Regions from separate parts of the Micrococcus sp. 2A genome, predicted to be linked through region 1. Evidence: riboswitches for the same ligand, from Rfam matches in the RefSeq annotation. Region 1 holds a riboswitch; each other region holds the start of a gene.
The links. Region 1 has a riboswitch for S-adenosylmethionine ahead of AAG742_RS01225 (ATP-binding cassette domain-containing protein). Riboswitches for the same ligand answer to the same signal wherever they lie in the genome.

Region 1 (5,819 bases):
GCGATCTCGGGCGGGAGAGTGGCGTACGTGAAAAGGGGCGCGTGCACCGCGCACACAGATCAGGCCAGGCGCTTGTCCGTGCGGCGGACCAGCCGGCCGCCGACGAACTGGACCGCCGTGACCAGCAGGAGCATGGCGAGGATGGCCACCGCCATGACCTCCGTCTCGTAGCGGTAATAGCCGTATCGGATGGCGAAATCGCCGATGCCACCGCCGCCGACGAGTCCGACCATGGCGGAGAACGAGATGAAGCTGACCATGGTGATGGTGATCGATCCGATGAGTGCCGGGCGTGCGTCGACCAGCAGGACGTTGCGGATGATCTGGCCGCGCGTCGCCCCCATCGCGCTTGCCGCCTCGACGGCTCCCCCGCCGAGCTGCGTCATGTTCTGCTCCACGAGCCGGGCAAAGTACGGGATCGCGTTGACGGTGAGGGGCACGATCGCCGCGGCGGTTCCCACGGTTGTCCCCACCACCAGGCGGGTGAACGGGATGATGGCGATGAGCAGGATCAGGAACGGGAAGGAACGGAACACGTTCACCAGGCCTGAGACGAGGCGATGCGCCCGCGGCGACGGGGAGATGCCGCCGGGCGCATGGGTGAAGAGCCACACGCCGAGCGGAATGCCCAGGGCCACGGCCGCTGGGATGGCCACGGCGATCATCAGCAGCGTCTGGCCCAGGGCGACGGTGAGCTCCGGCAGGAGTTCGACGATGCGCTCCATCTCAGGCCACCTCCGCCCCGGCCAGGAGGGGCAGGCTCGGCGCGGCGTCCAGGGGGCCGTCTCGGCGCTCGGCCGGGGGCTCCGGGGGTGGAGTGTGCCCGCGTCCAGCCCGGTCGAGGTGGATGCCCTCAGACACCAGGTAGGCGCCGATGGAGGTGGTGGGTATGAACCGTCCCGAAGACAGGTCCTCCACGCTGAAACTCTCCACCACGCGCCCGGCCTCCATGACGGACACGTCGTCGGCCAACGCCTTGATGACCTCCATCTCGTGGGTCACGATCACCACGGTGATGCCCAGCTGACGGTTGATGTCCGCCAGGTACTGGAGCACCGTGGCCGTGGTGAAGGGGTCGAGGGCGGACGTCGGCTCGTCGCACAGGAGGAGCTTCGGGCGCGTCGCCAGCGCACGGGCAATGGCCACACGTTGCTTCTGCCCTCCGGAGAGTTGCGCGGGGTAGGAGGACGCCTTGTCCGCCAGGTCCACCAGGTCGAGCGCCTCCAGTGCCTGCTTCCGTCGGTTTCGGGCATTGCGCTCGCCGGTGAACTTCAGGCCCAGCTCGACGTTGCCCAAGGCGGTGTGGTTGTGCACGAGGTTGAAGCCCTGGAAGATCATCCCGATCTCATGACGGCGGATCCGTAGCTCGGCCTCGGAGAGGCCCGTGAGCTCTTCGGAATCGAACCACACCTCGCCGGCGGTGGGACGTTGCAGGAGGTTGATGTTGCGCAGAAGGGTGGACTTCCCGGCGCCGCTGAAGCCGATGATGCCGTGGATAGCCCCGGCCGGGATGTCCAGTGAGACGTCGTCCACGGCGGTGAAGGATGCACCGGACGACGACGGCGGGTCCACCACCACGGCGTTCCGTCGGCGCAGCCAAGCGGCCGGCGAGGCAGGCCGGGCCCGCCGCGGAGAGGCCTCCCGGGTGAAGGTGGTCGAGACATGGCGAAGTGAGATCAATGCATTCCTCCATCGGTTCTGGCGGTAGCACCCTGGTCCGTACGGGCGGGCTGCTGCGGCGTCGTCGAGCCAGATCTCTCGGCCGCTCTGGATGGGTGCAATGACTTCATCACACCGGCCCCGCGCCTCACAGCCGGGCCGACCGGCGAGGACGCATCGCGGCCGCCAGGGCCGTGGGGGATCTCGGCGCCGCGCACACGTCGTCACAGGACCGCCCCCACCACGACGACGGCGACGCCCCCGCCCGGGTGCGCCGCCGTCGTCGTGGTGGGGCCACCGTGCCCGCCGACCCCGCCGCGCTCAGTCCTCCGGGACCTCGCCGGCGGAGGTGTACGCGACCGGGGCCGCGCCGTTGACCAGGCGGTCCCCGACCATCCGGACCTTGAACACGGCAGGATCGTGCGTGGCCAGGGTGCGGGCGTTGCGCCAGTGGCGGTCCAGCTGCAGCTCGGTGGAGGTCGCGGAGGCGCCGAGGGTGTCGAAGATCCGGGTGCAGACCTCGAGGACGAAGTCCGGCACCACGGCCTGAGCCCGGTAGGCCGCGTCCATCGCCTCGTCCCACAGGCGGGCGCTCACCTCGCCCTCGACGTCGTCCGGATGGGCCGCGTCCCACGCCGCGGCGGCGTCCATGGCCCTCCCGACCTCGCGCACGAGCAGCCGAGCCGCGCTCACCTGCCCGGCCATGCGCCCCACGATCTCGAGCAGCTGCGGATCCTGCTGCGGGCGGTCCGCCGTGCCGGTGTTGAACGTTCGGGTGCGGGCCTTCAGGAGGGCCACGCCCTCGTCGAGGGCCGCGCGGGCCACGCCCACCTGCAGGGCCAGCAGCGTGGCCTCCTCGAGCACCGGCACGGGCCCGTGCGAACGCGGCACCTCGAGCAGGTCCTCCGCGGCCGCGCCGTCGAGCACCACGGACCCGGTGGCGGTGAGCCGCTGGCCGAATCCGTCCCAGTCATCCTTGATGCGCACGCGCGGCTGGCGCACGCGCACCACCGCGATCGCCCGCTCCGGCTCGCGCACCGCGCCGCCGGCCCGCTTCGAGTTGCGTCGGGAGACGAGGTCGGCCCCGTCCACGCCCACCGTGACGATGGTCCACTGCGCGAACGCCGAGCCCGTGGCGTAGTACTTGTGGCCCGTGACCACCCACGTGCCGCCCTCGTCGCGGGCGGCACGCGCCGCCGCCCGGCCCGGCGCGGCCCCGGATCCGGCGCGCTCCGCGAGGGCGGAGCCGGCCCACTCCCCCGCGGCGGCGTGAGGCATCCAGGCCTTCCTCAGGCGCTGAGGCTGGTCGTCGACGGCGGCCACGAACACCAGGTGCGAACGCCACAGGTGTGCGGTGTTCACGTCCCGCGCGGCGAGGTCGGCCAGCAGGCGCAGCACCGTCTCGTGCCCGGCTCCGCGCCCGCCGAACTCGGCCGGGACGCTGACCTTCCCCAGCCCGGCCTCCTGGAGCCGCTGCTGCGCCACGAAGGGCAGGTGGCGCCCGGCCTCGCGGGCCCGCTCGCCCTGGGCGGCGGCGTGGAACACCTCGGCGAACTCGGCGGAGAGGGATGCGTGGTCGGCGGCGGGGCTCTGCATGGGCACCACTCTTCCAGAGCGCCCCGGGGGTGCCGGGCAGCCGGCGGCGCGGCAGGCGGCGGCCGGCCCTGCGTGACGCGGGGCGGGCGGGGCGGCCGCGGGGATTCGTACGCTCGAGGACCGAGCCCGGGCTCCTCCGAGACGCCCGCCGCTTGCGCTCGCCACACCCCCGACCGAACCGAGGTTCCCTCCCGTGACCGCGTCCGTCCCCGCAGCCTCCCCCGCCGATCCGGTGCGCCGCCCGAACGACGGCGTCCCCGCCGCCGCGCTCGCCACGCTGCCCGGCCCGCTGCCGCGGGAGGTCGTGGACGCCGCCGACCCGGACGTGCACCCGGGCCGTCCGGTGGCCGAGGCGGACCGGCTCGCCTTCTGGGAGGCCGTCGGACGGCGCCTCACGTGGGACCGCGACTTCACCCGGACGCACTCCCTCACCGCCCCGGACCCGGCCGCCGAGCGCGGCCCGGAGATCCGCTGGTACGAGGACGGCACCCTGAACGTGGCCGTGAACTGCGTGGACCGGCACGTGGCGGCGGGGCGCGGGGAGAAGGTCGCCCTGTACTTCGAGGGCGAGCCCGGCGACCGCCGCGCCGTCACCTACGCGGACCTGCAGCGCCGTGTGGCCCGCGCGGCGAACGCGCTCGAGGAGCTGGGCATCACCGCCGGCGACCGCGTCGTCGTGTACCTGCCCGTGATCGTGGAGACGATCGTCATCGCCCTGGCGTGCGCGCGCATCGGCGCGGTGCACTCCCTCGTGTTCGGGGGCTTCTCCGCCGAGGCGCTGCGCTTCCGCGTGGAGGACACCGGCGCCAAGCTGCTCGTCACCACGGACGGCCAGCACCGCCGTGGGAAGGTGGTGCCCGTCAAGGAGAACGCAGACGCCGCCGTCGCCGGTCAGAACCAGGTCGAGCACGTGCTCGTGGTGGACCGCTGCGGCCTCACCGGACCGGGAGAGATCGCGTGGACGGCCGGCCGGGACCTGTGGTGGCACGACGTCGTGGACCGCCAGCCGGCCACCCACGCCGCGCGCGCCTTCGAGGCCGAGCACCCGCTGTTCATCATGTACACGTCGGGCACCACGGGGCAGCCCAAGGGTCTCGTGCACACCTCGGCGGGCTACCTCGCCGCGGCCTCGTGGACGCACGACTTCCTCTTCTCCCACCCGGACGTGTCCCGCCGGGGCGACGACGTGCACTGGTGCACCGCTGACCTCGCGTGGGTCACCGCCCACACCTACGAGATCTACGGACCGCTCTCCAACGGCGTCACGCAGGTGATCTACGAGGGCGTGCCCAATGCACCACATCCGGGCCGTCACTTCGAGGTGATCGACCGCTACCGTGTGACCAGCTACTACACCGCGCCCACGCTCATCCGCTCGCTCATGGGCTGGCACCCGGACGGGATCCCGGCGGAGGATGCCGGCGGCCCCTCGCTCGCGTCCATCCGCCTGATCGGCACCGTGGGCGAGGCCGTGAATCCCGAGGCGTGGGCGTGGGCCCGCACCCAGATCGGCCGGGCCGGGCTCGAGCGAACCGGCACCCCGGTGCCCATGGTGGACACGTGGTGGCAGTCCGAGACGGGCTCCACCGTCATCTCCCCCCGCCCCACGGACACCACGTTCAAGCCGGGCTGCGGTTCCCGCCCGCTGCCCGGCGTCGACGTGGCCGTGGTCGACGACGACGGCGCGCCCGTGTCCGCGCACCTGCAGGGCAAGATCGTGGTCACCCGGACCTCACCGTCCATGGCGCGCACGGTGTGGGGCAACCCGGCACGGTACTTCCGCTCCTACTGGGCGGACTACGCGGAGCAGGGCTGGTTCCTCGCCGGAGACGGCGCCAAGACCGATGACGACGGCGACGTCTGGATCCTCGGGCGCATCGACGACGTCATCAACATCTCCGGGCACCGGCTGAGCACGATCGAGATCGAGTCGGCGCTCGTGGCGCACCCCCATGTGGTGGAGGCGGGCGTGTGCCCCGTGCCCGACGAGCGCACCGGACACGCGGCGGTGGCCTTCGTCGTGCCGAGCCGGGAGTGGGCGACGGCGTTCGCGGACGGGGGCGAGGACGTCGCGGCGAAGCGCGCCGAGGAGCTCCGCCGGCACGTCGGCCGGATGATCGGCCCGGTGGCCAAGCCGGGCGAGGTGGTGTTCGTCCCGGATGTGCCGAAGACGCGCTCGGGCAAGATCATGCGGCGCCTGCTCACGCAGCTGCACACCGGGGACCGCCTCGGGGACACCACGAGCCTGCAGAACGAGTGGTGCGTCGGGCAGATCGCGGAGGTGCTGGCCGCCCGCGCCTGACCGCCCCGCTCTCGCCGGCGAGGTCCGCGTTCGCGGACTGGATCTCGGAGGAGGGCGAGCCCGCGGGCCCGGCCGACTCGCGGATCGAGGATGACGACGTCAGCCTCTCACCCCCGTCCGGAACCGTCACGGGGCGGGGGCCCGCCCGCCCCCATAGACTGGCGGCCGTTCCCCGCTCGGTCCCGCCCCCTGAAAGGCCCCCGTGACCTCATCCCCCGACGCCGGCTCCCCGGGCCCCGCGCACGACGACGGCGAGCGCGCC
Region 2 (5,819 bases), 740 kb from region 1:
GTTCTCCACCACGCTCTTCGCGCTCTACGCGGCGGCGGCGCTCGCCGGGGTCACCCAGGCGATCTCGAACCCGACGACGAACCGCATCATCCGCGAGGTCGCCCCGCCTGAGCGGCGCATCGGGTGGATCGGGGTGAAGCAGTCCGGCGTGCAGCTCGCGCAGCTCTTCGGCGGCCTGTTCTTCCCCGCCGCGGCACTGGCCCTCAGCTGGACGGGCGCGGCGCTGGGGGCGGCGCTCGTGGCGGGCGTGCTGGGCGTCGTCGCGTGGGCCACGGTGCCGCCGCTCCCGGCGGGCTCTTCCGCGGCCGCGGCGCACATCCGGCACGACGACGGCGCGCCGCGGGCCGCTGAGGGTCCCGCGGGTGCCGGAGCGCCGACGACCGGCCGACGCGGTGGGCGTGAGCGGCTGCCGGCGAGCGTGTGGTTCTTCGCGGCGATCGCGTTCCTCACGGGCCTCGGCATGCAGGCCGTGAACGCGTACCTGCCGCTGTTCGCGGTGGAGACGCTCGGCCAGTCCCTCGTCGTCGGCGGGGCGGCCGCCGCCGTCTCGGGGGTGATCGGGGTCTTCTCCCGCATCTGGTGGGGCCGCCGCATGGCCGCCGGGCATCGGCCCACCACCCTGCTCGCGGCGATCTGCGCCGGATCGCTGCTGGTGGTGGCCGCCCTCCTGGCCGCCGACGTGAGCCACGCGCCGGCCCTCCTGTGGGCGGCCGCCGTGCTGCACGGGCTCACCGTGCTGGGTGCGAACGTGGTGATCAACGCCGGGATCATGGACGGCGTCCCGGCCGGGCAGCTCGGCGACGCCTCGGGGACGAACGCCATGGGCATGTACGCCGGCTTCGCGTGCGGACCGCTCGTGATGGGCCTGCTCCGCGACCACACCGGGGACTTCCGCCTCGGCCTGCTCGCGGTGGGCGGGGCGTACCTGCTGGGACTCGGGGTCACGTGGCTGCTGCGCCGCCGTGTGGATCGGGGCCGGTCCGGCGTGTGAGCCGCGGCGCACGACGAAGGCCCCGATCCGTGGGGATCGGGGCCTTCGGTGATCGTCCATCAGCGCCTCAGGCGCCGGGGACGGAATCCTCAGAGGAGGAAGATCAGATCTTGGTCACGTTCGCGGCCTGCAGGCCCTTGGGGCCCTGCTGGGTCTCGAACTCGACGCGGTCGTTCTCCTGGAGCTCCTTGAAGCCCGAGCCGGTGATGGCGGAGAAGTGCACGAAGACGTCCGCGGACTGATCCTCGGGAGCGATGAAGCCGAAGCCCTTTTCAGCGTTGAACCACTTGACGGTACCGACAGCCATGATGGTGTCCTTTCGATGTGCCCCCGGAGGGGCGGTGTGGGAACCGGTGGCCACTGTGGCCTCCGGGTGAAGCGGCAGAACTGAACCGCGTGCCCACACTCATCGTTCCGACCGGGGCCGGGACTGACAAGCAGTGATGTTACGGGATACAGCTTGGATCAACTTCAAGGTTCATACTGCCACGGATTCGACCGTCTGGCGACCACGGGGTCGATGTTCATCGGATGTTCGCCTGTGAGCGCAATCTGGGGCCGTTCCAGTCCGTGCGGATCCCGGCTCCGGGGCGCTCCTCAGAGCGCGGTGAGCCCGTGGAAGAGGTTGCGATGCAGCGCCGCGGGCGGGCGGGCGTCCGTGTGGTCCGCGAAGCCGGAGACCTCCAGCAGGGCGACGACGTGATCCCCGGCGGGCACCTCGGTGTGCAGGCTTGTCTCGAGCCACAGGGAGGACCCCTCGAGCAGGAGCGCGCCGTTCGGGCTGACGTGCACGTCGATCCCCGCGAGGCGGTCCCCGGTGCGGGAGGCCAGCTGCCCGCACAGGTGCGCCTGGTCCTCCGCGAGCAGCGACACGCCGATCGACTCGGCCAGGCGCAGTCGGGGCCACGTGCGCGAGGTCAGCTGTGCGGAGAAGGAGACGAGCGCCGGCTCCCACGAGACGCCCACGCTGAAGGAGGAGGAGACCATCACCTCGGGGTGCCCGTCCACGAGGCCGGCGACGGCGACGACGCCGGTCGGGAACGCCGCCAGGCCGGGGCGCAGGCGGTCGCGGGAGACGTCGGCCTGCCAGGCGGGGTGGGCGCCGGCAGGCCGGCAAGGGGCGTGGTGGTCGGTCAGGGTCAAGGTCATGGCGCGGGTCCTCTTCGTGACGGACGCGGCTCCGCGAAGGGCGGTTCACCTGAGCGGATCGGCGTGATCCGCGGAGACGCGAGTACTTGCCCGTCGGGGTCCTCCGCCGGGCCGAATCCTCACCTGGAGCACCCCACTACTGCGTGAGAGGGTTGCCGCCCCGCCGGCCAGGGCCGTGATGACGGGGACTCGTGATTCTGGGGATCAGCCTACGGAGGGGTCCGAGGGATGGTCAAAGCGGCCCGGGGGGCGGGCGACGCGCGGGGTCACGGAGGGTGCGTCGATCGCCGGGAGGCTGAGGGGGCGGCGCAGAGAAGCTTGTTCGCGACCTGAGCTGGGGTGGAGCGAAGCATAGAAATGTGATGCTTGACACATGCTCCTGGCCGCAGTCAGGATTCAGTCATTCGAGAGGGGGGGAGCTCGAGACCGCGACCCGCGGCCCCCGCAGGCGGTTCTTTGGAAGGAATCGGATCATGCGGATGGACATGAAGAAGAGGATCATGGCGGCGTCCACCGGTGCGGTGATGGCGGCGTCGCTAGCGGTGGCTCCCGTAGCGGGGGCTGCGACCGCGCCCGTGGGAGGGGAGACTGCTACCCCGGACGCGTACTGTGCCGAGGAGTACTGGACAAGCACCACCGTGACATCGAACACGTTCAAGCAGTCGTACTCCGCCTACTCGTCAGTGTCCGGGGCTCCCGGAGTCAGGCTCACTATCGCCACCGGGCGCACGTTCGGTGTCAGTGGCGACATCACAGGCGAACTCTCTGGCGATGTGAGCGCCATTGTCGCTGGCGTCTCCGCCAAGGTCGGGACCCGTGTGGGAGTCAGCTACTCGTCTACGAATACCGTCAGCGGTGCTTGGACCGTGCCCAGCACCTACACGAACGGTGGAAAGCTCGCCATCGGCGCCAAGCAGGCACAGGGAACATGGAAGCGTCAGATGCTGAACCGCAGCTGCGACGTGGTCACGCTGCGCAGCGGCTCGTTCTACACCCCGTGGCAGCAGTTCTACTTCCAGCACTTCAAGCTCTGATGCGGTGAGCGGTGCAGCGTCGGGCGCAGGGCGCCTGACGCTGCACCCCCCTATTCCCCCCCCTACGGATAGGCATGTCATGTTCCCTTTGTCTCCTTCACGTCGCTTGGCCGCCCTCGCCGCCGCTGTGCTCGTCGGCACGACGATCTCCGGGTGCTCCGCCTCTCAGTCCGACACTCCGACCCCCTCGGGCACTTCCACGGCTGTCGCCAGTGCGGCCCCTTCGGAGTCAGCCGCCACGAGCGGCTCGTCCGATGCCGGGGCCCAGGCCCCGAACGCGGCAGAGGCTCTCCCCGCGGCTCTGTTCGAGGAGGGGGGCATGACCCTTGAGGAGTACGCACGTCAGAATCCGGACTCCGACTACATCGATGTGGAGCAGGAGTCCGTCCTGGAGGAGAGGGTCGGTCGGGGCACCCAGGAGATCACGGTGGATGCCCAGAAGGGCGCGATCCTTCGGGTCGTCCTGCTCTGCCCCTCCGATGCGACTGGCAAGACGGACATCCACGTCTCGAGTGGCGATGGCGATGAGAAAACGTGGATGGCCGGATCGGAGGCCCTGTGCGGCGGGTGGTCCGCAGCGACGCCTCCCATAGAACAGGCCGGGCCAGTGACCTTCACGGTCACCGTGGACAATGACGAGCCCTACCGGGTGGCGTTGACGGTTCCCTCCGAATGACGTCCCGACCGCCCCAGAGCTCGCGAGTCCAGACGAGCACTGGTGAGGGTTCTCGCCGTGTAGGACCAGCCTGGCCCTTCTTCCCCGCCGTGCGGTTGCTGCGCTTGGTGGCCGGGGCGCTCGCTGTGGCCCTGGTCCTGGGCCTTGGTGTCCAGGCCCAGGCCACACAGCGGCTCAAGGCCCTCGTCGACAGCAGCTGGCGCGGGTCCTATGACCTGATCGTGTCCGCACCCGCGGCCGCACAGAGCGCGGCAGCCCTCATGGCCCCGCTGGACACGGCCGCCTGGACGAGCTCAGCCGAGCGCCTCAGCCCGGCCGATCTCGACCGCATCCGGGCGGTGCCCGGTGTCGAGGTGGCCGCCCCGCTCGGCGACGTTGGCGTGCGCAGCGTGGCCAACCAGGACGCCGTCATGATCGGCTACCCCGCGGACGGCAGCGTGGAGGGTCCCCACGCGTTCGACCTGGACGCGCGGGTGAGCACGGACGACGGACTCGGCCCGCGCCCCGTGCTCGGCATGGACGCCACACTGATCGGCTCCTTCTCCGACGGGCCGATCGCGGACGCCCGTCCGCTGCTGGACGATCCCGCCCTCTGCGATCCGGCCCCTCCCGAGCCAGGCCCCTGCACGGACGTCGAGCTCCCCACCCTTGCCGTCGGTCCCCGCGGTCAGACGCCTCCGCCCGCCCAGCGTGAGGTCCCGGCCGGCACGTACTGGGCCGCCCCGTGGGCGGACCCCGACCCGCAGGGCAATCGGATGATCGTGGTGGACGCCGCGGCTGAGGCGCAGCTGCTGTCCCTCGGCGGGCACCCCGCCGCCGCCGACGCGTTCCGCGTGCTAGCGCAGTCCTCGCCCGCCGGCTTCCTCCCGGCTGTCGTCGACAGGCTCTCCGGCGCCGCAACCGAGGAGGCTGAGGCGCTCGTCAGGGCGAAGGATCGGCTCCCTGCCTACCTCCAGAGCCTGGCGGATGCGGCCGGACGGCCGGTGGACTCACTCACCGCCGTCCCGCTGCTCGCCACGAGCGTCGGGTCTGCGCCCCTGACCCTCGAGGTGCGCGCGGCCCCGTACCGGGAGCCGGTCACCCGGCTCGACATCGAGCAGGCGCCGGTGGATCCGCGGGACCCCACCGCGCCCCGCGGCATCGTGGGGATGCCCGTGTGGGCGCTGCCCGCCGGCGGGACAGCGACGCAGGACGAGGTCTCCACCTCCGACGTCTCAGGCCGGTTCGGCGGCCTGGGGCTCGGGGTCACCGTGGTCCCCGTGCCGGGGTTGACCACGGGCCGGGACCCGGTCCTGAGCTACGACTCGCCCCGCCTGTCCCTGGTGCAGGAGACGCGGACCCTGACCCGGCCGGCGTCTGCGGACGAGCCCCTGGCCGAGGCCGCCTCCGTGGAGACCGCCTCCGGCACGCTCCCCGGCCGGCCCGACGTCGCGGTCACCCGGGCGCTGCCGGCCTCCACGTCCCGGGAGTCCGCGTACTACACGGCCACTGACGATGGCCGACGGTTCGGAACCGGGGACGCGCCCCTGCTGGTCAGCGTGGGCACCCTTACGCCGGAGCCGGACGCCGCACTCGCGGGGATCGCCCCGCTGCTCACGGATGTCGAGCTGCCCACCACCCTGGTAGCGGACCCCGACGGAACTCCGCGGGACGTCCGGCTGCGGCCCGCCTCCACCGGGTTCGGTCTCGCCAACCAGATGCCCGCCGCCTACGTCGACGCCGCCTCCGCGGGGGCACTCGGACTGGAACGGCCCTTCAGCACCGTCCGCGTCCGGGTGGCCGGTGTGGGGGAGGACCTGACGCCGGAGAACCTCGCGACGATCGACGCCGTCGCCCAGCGCCTCGAGGCCGCCGGGTTCGCAGCGGTCACCGTGGCCGCCTCCAGCCTGGCGCCCCGCGAGATGCAGGTGGTGTCCTACCGGTTCGACTCCACGGAGGGTGATCCCCGGACGGGGCCGCTCGGCACCGT
Region 3 (5,819 bases), 420 kb from region 1:
CGGACAGGCTCCCCCGCCCACGGGCGACGTCGTGGCTCATGAGCGCCTCGGTGAGCACGAGGTAGGAGTTCGCGTCGAACCGCGCGGACAGCTTCGCGGCCTGGTGGTCCAGGTAGGACTCCACCGCGTAGCGTCCCTGCCGCCTCCCGACGGCGGCCCCGAACGGGTCCTCCGCGCCCTGCGGCTCGCGGCCGAAGCGGTACTCGAGCTCCTCGGCCGTGCGGTAGGTGGTGTGGGCGATGCGCCGGGCGATCCCGAGGCCCGTCTCGGGTCCGGGTCCGCCGTAGTAGTCGCCCTCGCGGTGCGCCGGGTCGAGCCGGATGGCCGCGGCCTGCGCCTGGCCCCAGGCGATCTGGTCCGCCGAGGACTGCGCCGTCGAGGCGAGCACCCCGACGCCGGCCACGCGCTCCGGGTGGGAGACCGCCCATTCCAGGGCGCGGGCCCCGCCCATCGACCCGCCGATCACGGCCTGCCACACGTCGATCCCGAGGTGGTCGGCGAGGCGGCGCTCTGCCTCCACCGCGTCGCGCAGCGTGAGGAACGGGAAGCGCGAGCCCCACGGCACGCCGTCGGGGTCGGGCGAGGACGGGCCCGTGGAACCGTGACAGCCGCCCACCATCGCGGGGGCGACGACGAACCAGCGGTCCGTGTCCACCGCCCGGCCGGGGCCGACGAGCGCGTCCCACCAGCCCGGCGTCGGGTCTGCGGCGTGCGCGGCCACGTGCGAGTCGCCCGTGAGGGCGTGCAGCACGAGGACCGCGTTGGAGCCGTCGGCGTCCAGGGCCCCCCACGTCTCGTAGGTGAGGGTGACGTCCGGGAGGAAGCCGCCGGTCTCGGTGGTCAGGGGCCCGACCGAGACGGTGTGGCGGGCGCCCTCGGGGAGGTCGACGGTCAGGGACGGGCGGCTCGCGACCGCGGTCATCGGGTGCCCTCCCCCGCACCGGCCGCCGCCGCGAAGCCGCGCTCCAGGTCGGCGAGGATGTCCTCGACGTCCTCCACGCCGAGCGAGAGTCGCACCAGGCCGGGGGTGACGCCGGCGGCGCGCTGCTCGTCCTCGGTGAGCTGGGCGTGGGTGGTGGAGGCCGGGTGCACCACGAGCGAGCGGACGTCGCCGATGTTGGCCACGTGGTGCAGCAGCTCAAGCCCGTCCACGAACGCCGCGCCCGCCTCGGCGCCGCCCGCGATCTCGAAGGAGACGAACGCGCCTGCGCCGCGCGGCAGGTACCGCTGCGCCCGCTCGTGCCACGGGCTGGAGGGCAGGCCGGCGTAGACCACGGAGTCCACGTCGTCGCGCGCCTCGAGCCACTCGGCCACGGCCGTCGCGTTGGCCACGGCGCGCTGCATGCGCAGGGAGAGGGTCTCGAGGCCGAGGTTCACCAGGAACGCGTTGAACGGGGAGATCGAGGAGCCGTAGTCGCGCAGCAGCTGCACGCGCGCCTTGAGGATGAACGCGAGGTTGGCGCCCAGGGCGGAGCCGACGCCCAGGTCCCGCGCGTACACGAGCCCATGGTAGGACTCGTCCGGCTCGTTGAACCCGGGGAAGCGCTCGGGGTGCTGCGCGAAGTCGAACGTGCCGCCGTCGACGATCACGCCGGCCATGGCGGCGGCGTGCCCGCCGAGGTACTTCGTGGCCGAGTGGGTGACGATGTCCGCGCCGCGCTCGATCGGGCGCAGCAGGTACGGGGTGGCCAGCGTGTTGTCCACGATCAGCGGCACGCCCGCCTCGTGCGCGACGTCGGCCACCGCCCGAACGTCCAGCACGTCGCCCCGGGGGTTGCCGAGGGTCTCCCCGAAGAAGGCCTTGGTGTTCGGCTTCACGGCGGCGCGCCAGGACTCGACGTCGTCGGGATCGGTCACGAACGTGGTCTCCACGCCCACCTTGGCCAGGGTGTGCTTGAAAAGGTTCTGCGTGCCGCCGTAGAGGCTCGCCGAGGCGACGACGTGGTCCCCGGCGCCGGCGACGTTGAGGATCGAGAAGGTCGTGGCCGCCTGGCCGGAGGCCAGCAGCAGCGCGCCCACGCCGCCCTCGAGCGCGGCGACCTTCTCCTCCACCGGGGACTGGGTCGGGTTGCCGATGCGGGTGTAGAGCGGGTCCAGGTCCTTGAGGGCGAACCGGTCCGCCGCCACCTCGGCGGAGGGGAAGTCGAACGAGGTCGTCTGGTAGATGGGCAGGGCCGTCGCGCCGAAGGCGTGCTGGCCGGGGGCGGCGCCGGCGTGGACCTGCGCGGTGGAGAAGCCCCACGCGGCGGCCGGGGTCAGGGGCGTGGTCTCGGCGGGGATGTTCTGGTCGGGCATGGCGGACTCTCCTGAGCTCCTCAGGGGCCGGACCCGCGTCCCTCCCGGCGGTCGGTGCGCCGGGTCGACCCGGCGCCTCGCGCCGGGGGTGCCCCGGCGTCGTCGAGAGGGGCCGAGGGGACGGCCCGCGCTTGCCGGCAGCCCGTGTGGGAGCCGGCCTGGTCGTCACCCGGGGCACCCCACCGCGGAAGGAGGGTTGCCGGTCAGCATGCCGGGGCAAAGACGCTGACTCTCGTGACCGTGCCGCCAGTGTGCCACGAGTGCGGGGCCGATTTCATCGGGCGTGTCACACATGGATACGCTGTGAATCACAGGGGCGGCTCGGAGGTCAAGGGGCCGACGGCGCCGCCCTCCCATCGCGTTCGACGCCCGGCCCGCCCGGGGGTTCGGAGAGGAACAACGCCGTGAACACCTGCCGGATGGACCACGTCTCCTACGCCGCCGGGCCCGAGGGCCTCGAAGCCACCGTGGAGCGCCTCGTCGAGACCCTCGGCATCGACCGCATCAAGGGCGGCGTGCACCCGCGCTTCGGCACCCACAACGCCCTGTTCCCCATGCGGAACGGGCAGTGGCTCGAGGTCGTGGAGGCCATGGACCACCCGGCCTCCCTCAGCGCCCCCTTCGGTCAGCTCGTCCGCGCCCGCTCCGAGCAGGGCGGCGGCTGGATGAGCTGGGCCGTCTCCACCCCGGACATCGGCCGCTTCGAGCGCCGCCTGGAGCGCGAGGCCGTGCCCGGCATCCGCCGCTTCCCCGACGGCCGGGAGCTGTCCTGGCGTCAGATCGGCGTCAAGGGCACCCTTGCCGACCCGCAGCTGCCGTTCATCGTGCGCTGGGCCGACGGCCAGGAGGACATGCACCCGTCCCAGGCCGCCGAGCCGCAGGCCTCCATCGACAAGGTGGCCATCGCCGGCTCCCGCGACCGCCTCATCGAGTGGCTCGGCGGCGAGCAGGTCGGCGAGGAGGACGGGGTCGCGGACGTCGACGTCGACTACCTCGCCCCCTCCGGCACCCCGGGCATCGTCTCGGTGACCTTCACGACTCCCGCGGGCCCGGTCACCCTCTGACCCCTCCTCCCCGCCCGGACGGACCACGACGACGCCGGCCCCGCCTCCCCGAGGCGGGGCCGGCCTCGTCCGGGGCTCAGACCCCGAGCAGCCCTGCCTCGTGCAGCAGCGGATACGCCACGAACCCGGCCGCGTCCAGCAGGAAGTGGGCGAGGACGAGAGGCATGACCCGGCGCGTGCGCAGCAGCACCAGGGTGAACACCACCCCCATGAGCGCGTTGCCGATGCCCGGCCCCACGCCCTGGTAGAGGTGGTAGCTGCCCCGCAGCACGGCCAGGGCGAGCACCACGGTCCAGATGCGGGCCGGCAGGACGAGGCCCGGGCCCTCCGCGGCGGGCGCGGGGGCTCCGGCGCGCCGGGCGGTGTGCAGCCGCTGGAGCCAGCCGAGGCGGTCGACGAGCCAGACCCCCACGATCACCTCCTCCACGAGCGCGTGCCGCGCGGCCGAGAGCAGCAGCACGGGGACCTGGTACCAGGTGTCGTCGAGGGCGGCGGCGACGATCGCCGTCGTGACCCCGGCAGCGCGGCCGGCCGCGTACACCGCGAGCGTGCCCAGGCCGATCCCCACGAACAGCGCCAGGCCCCAGGCGAGGTCGCGGCCCGGGCGGCGCAGGTCCAGGCCGAACGCGCGGAACGGGTTCCGCCCGCGCAGCCACGTCAGGTGCAGCACCAGCAGCACGGGGACGAGGGCGAAGCCGATGTCCAGCAGCTGGTAGGTCAGGTCGAAGCCCCACCGCGGGCTGAGCGCGGGGTTCAGCACCGTGGTCTGCTCCCCCAGCGGGGCACGGGTGGCCTTGTCGATCAGCTGGACGACCGCATACACCGCGCTGCGCCCCAGGGACAGGCCCAGGACGAGCGCGATCTCCCACCGCACCACGCGCGCGCTCGGGGCGGGCAGCGCGGGCCGGGCGGCGGGGGCGGCGTCGGAACGGAGGTCGGGGCGGCCGATCATGCGGGCCAGTATCCCCCGCGCGCCCGGACGCTAGCGTGGGGACATGACCTCCTCCCCCGTCGCGTCCGAGTTCGAGCTGGCGGCCGAGGCCCTGACCCGGCTGCTCCCGGACGTGCCCGCCGCGCTCGCGGACCGGCTGCGCGCCGCCGCGTGGTCGGCCGGGCACGTGGTGGAGTCCGGCCAGTTCCACCGCGTGCTGGTGCTCGACGGCCTGGCCGTGCTGCGCATGGCCCGGGTCAGCGAGGCCGGCGCCCCGGTCGGCGCGGCCTGGGCGCCCGAGGACTCCCCCGCCGCCCACCTGCCGCGCCGCGTGGGGCTGGTGACGGCCCTCGCGGACGCGGGCCTGCCCTTCGCGGTGCCGCGTCCGCTGTCGGCGGTGCTCCGCCGGGACGACGACGCCGGCCGCCCCCTCGCCGCGGCCGTCCTCCAGGCGTCCGTGCCGGGGCAGCCGCACCCGCCCCACGAGGGCGACCCGACCGTCCTGCGGGGGATCGTGGACGCCCTCGACACCGTGGACGTGACCGACCCGGCCGTCGCGGCGGGACTCGGCCCGGCGTTCGCGTTCCGGGGTCCGTGGACCGCGGAGCGCGTGGCGCGCGTGGGGCGGCTGGGCGCGTCCCTGCCGACAGAGCACGCCGGAGCGCTACCGGCGGACTGGGCCGGCCTCGTCGCGAGGATCGCGGGGGCGGTGACGGCGTGGGCCGCCGCGCCCCCGGACGGGCCCGCGCTGGTGCACGGGGACCTGGCCGGGCACAACATGCACTGGGTGCCCGCCCCGGACGGGGACGACGTGCGGTGGGAGCTCTCCGGGATCCTGGACTGGGACCTCGCCCACGCCGGCGACGGAGCCCGCAACGTGGCCTACCTGGGGATCTGGCACGGCGAGGAGCGGATCGAGGACATCGCCCGCACGCCCGCGGAGGCCCGCCGGGCCCGCGTGTGGCTGGGCGCCGCCGGCCTGGACTCCCTCGACGACGCCGCAGCCCGCCAGGAGCTCACCGGCCGCGCCCCCCGCTGGGGGCGGCTGCTGCGCAAGGTGGTGCCGCGCATCGAGCGGGCGTCCTGCGCCCTCGCGGGGCGCTGATAGGCCGCCCGTCAGTCTGCACGTCCCGCTCAGGACCCTCTCTCCGACGACCATGCCGTCGTTGCGCCTCCGGGGGCAGGCGACTGAGACGGCCCGACCACCAGGGTGTCCTGCAGCCTCCGGGGACACGGCGATCCGACGAAGTCCGGAGCGACGGGCGCCGCCGGGCTCAGTTGATCGCGATCCATCCGCCGGTGGACGGGGAGTTGGAGACCACCAGACCGGTGTACCCGTTGGCCGTGGTGAAGGTGCCGTAGCTGCCGGCGGTGCGGCCGAGGGCCGCGGCGGTGCCCCCGGAGTAGTAGTTGGAGAGGTAGTAGGCGGTATTCACAGCGCAGTAGCTCGTGTTGACCTCCCAGCTGCCGGTGAGGGCGGTGCCCGCCCAGCTGGTGGGACGGGTTCCTGAGGCGGTCCGATCCTGGGT

Region 2: another riboswitch for S-adenosylmethionine. It lies ahead of AAG742_RS09815 (flavin reductase family protein); the one in region 1 lies ahead of AAG742_RS01225 (ATP-binding cassette domain-containing protein).
Region 3: another riboswitch for S-adenosylmethionine. It lies ahead of AAG742_RS03115 (bifunctional o-acetylhomoserine/o-acetylserine sulfhydrylase); the one in region 1 lies ahead of AAG742_RS01225 (ATP-binding cassette domain-containing protein).

The regions. Positions count from the first base shown of each region.
Region 1 is NZ_CP154351.1:244,063-249,881, reverse strand. Features, by position in the region: gene AAG742_RS01230 (methionine ABC transporter permease) at 60-725, opposite strand; gene AAG742_RS01225 (ATP-binding cassette domain-containing protein) at 727-1,533, opposite strand; SAM riboswitch class I at 1,687-1,778, opposite strand; gene AAG742_RS01220 (acyl-CoA dehydrogenase family protein) at 1,981-3,255, opposite strand; gene acs (acetate--CoA ligase) at 3,545-5,557, shown strand; gene AAG742_RS01210 (MDR family MFS transporter) at 5,760-5,819, shown strand, end outside.
Region 2 is NZ_CP154351.1:2,128,848-2,134,666, reverse strand. Features, by position in the region: gene AAG742_RS09825 (MFS transporter) at 1-991, shown strand, start outside; gene AAG742_RS09820 (cold-shock protein) at 1,095-1,298, opposite strand; gene AAG742_RS09815 (flavin reductase family protein) at 1,589-2,140, opposite strand; SAM riboswitch class IV at 2,218-2,337, opposite strand; gene AAG742_RS09810 (hypothetical protein) at 2,620-3,174, shown strand; gene AAG742_RS09805 (hypothetical protein) at 3,494-3,850, shown strand; gene AAG742_RS09800 (hypothetical protein) at 4,072-5,819, shown strand, end outside.
Region 3 is NZ_CP154351.1:668,492-674,310, reverse strand. Features, by position in the region: gene AAG742_RS03120 (homoserine O-acetyltransferase) at 1-922, opposite strand, end outside; gene AAG742_RS03115 (bifunctional o-acetylhomoserine/o-acetylserine sulfhydrylase) at 919-2,295, opposite strand; SAM riboswitch class IV at 2,418-2,535, opposite strand; gene AAG742_RS03110 (VOC family protein) at 2,700-3,359, shown strand; gene AAG742_RS03105 (CPBP family intramembrane glutamic endopeptidase) at 3,436-4,311, opposite strand; gene AAG742_RS03100 (phosphotransferase) at 4,355-5,395, shown strand; gene AAG742_RS03095 (hypothetical protein) at 5,565-5,819, opposite strand, start outside.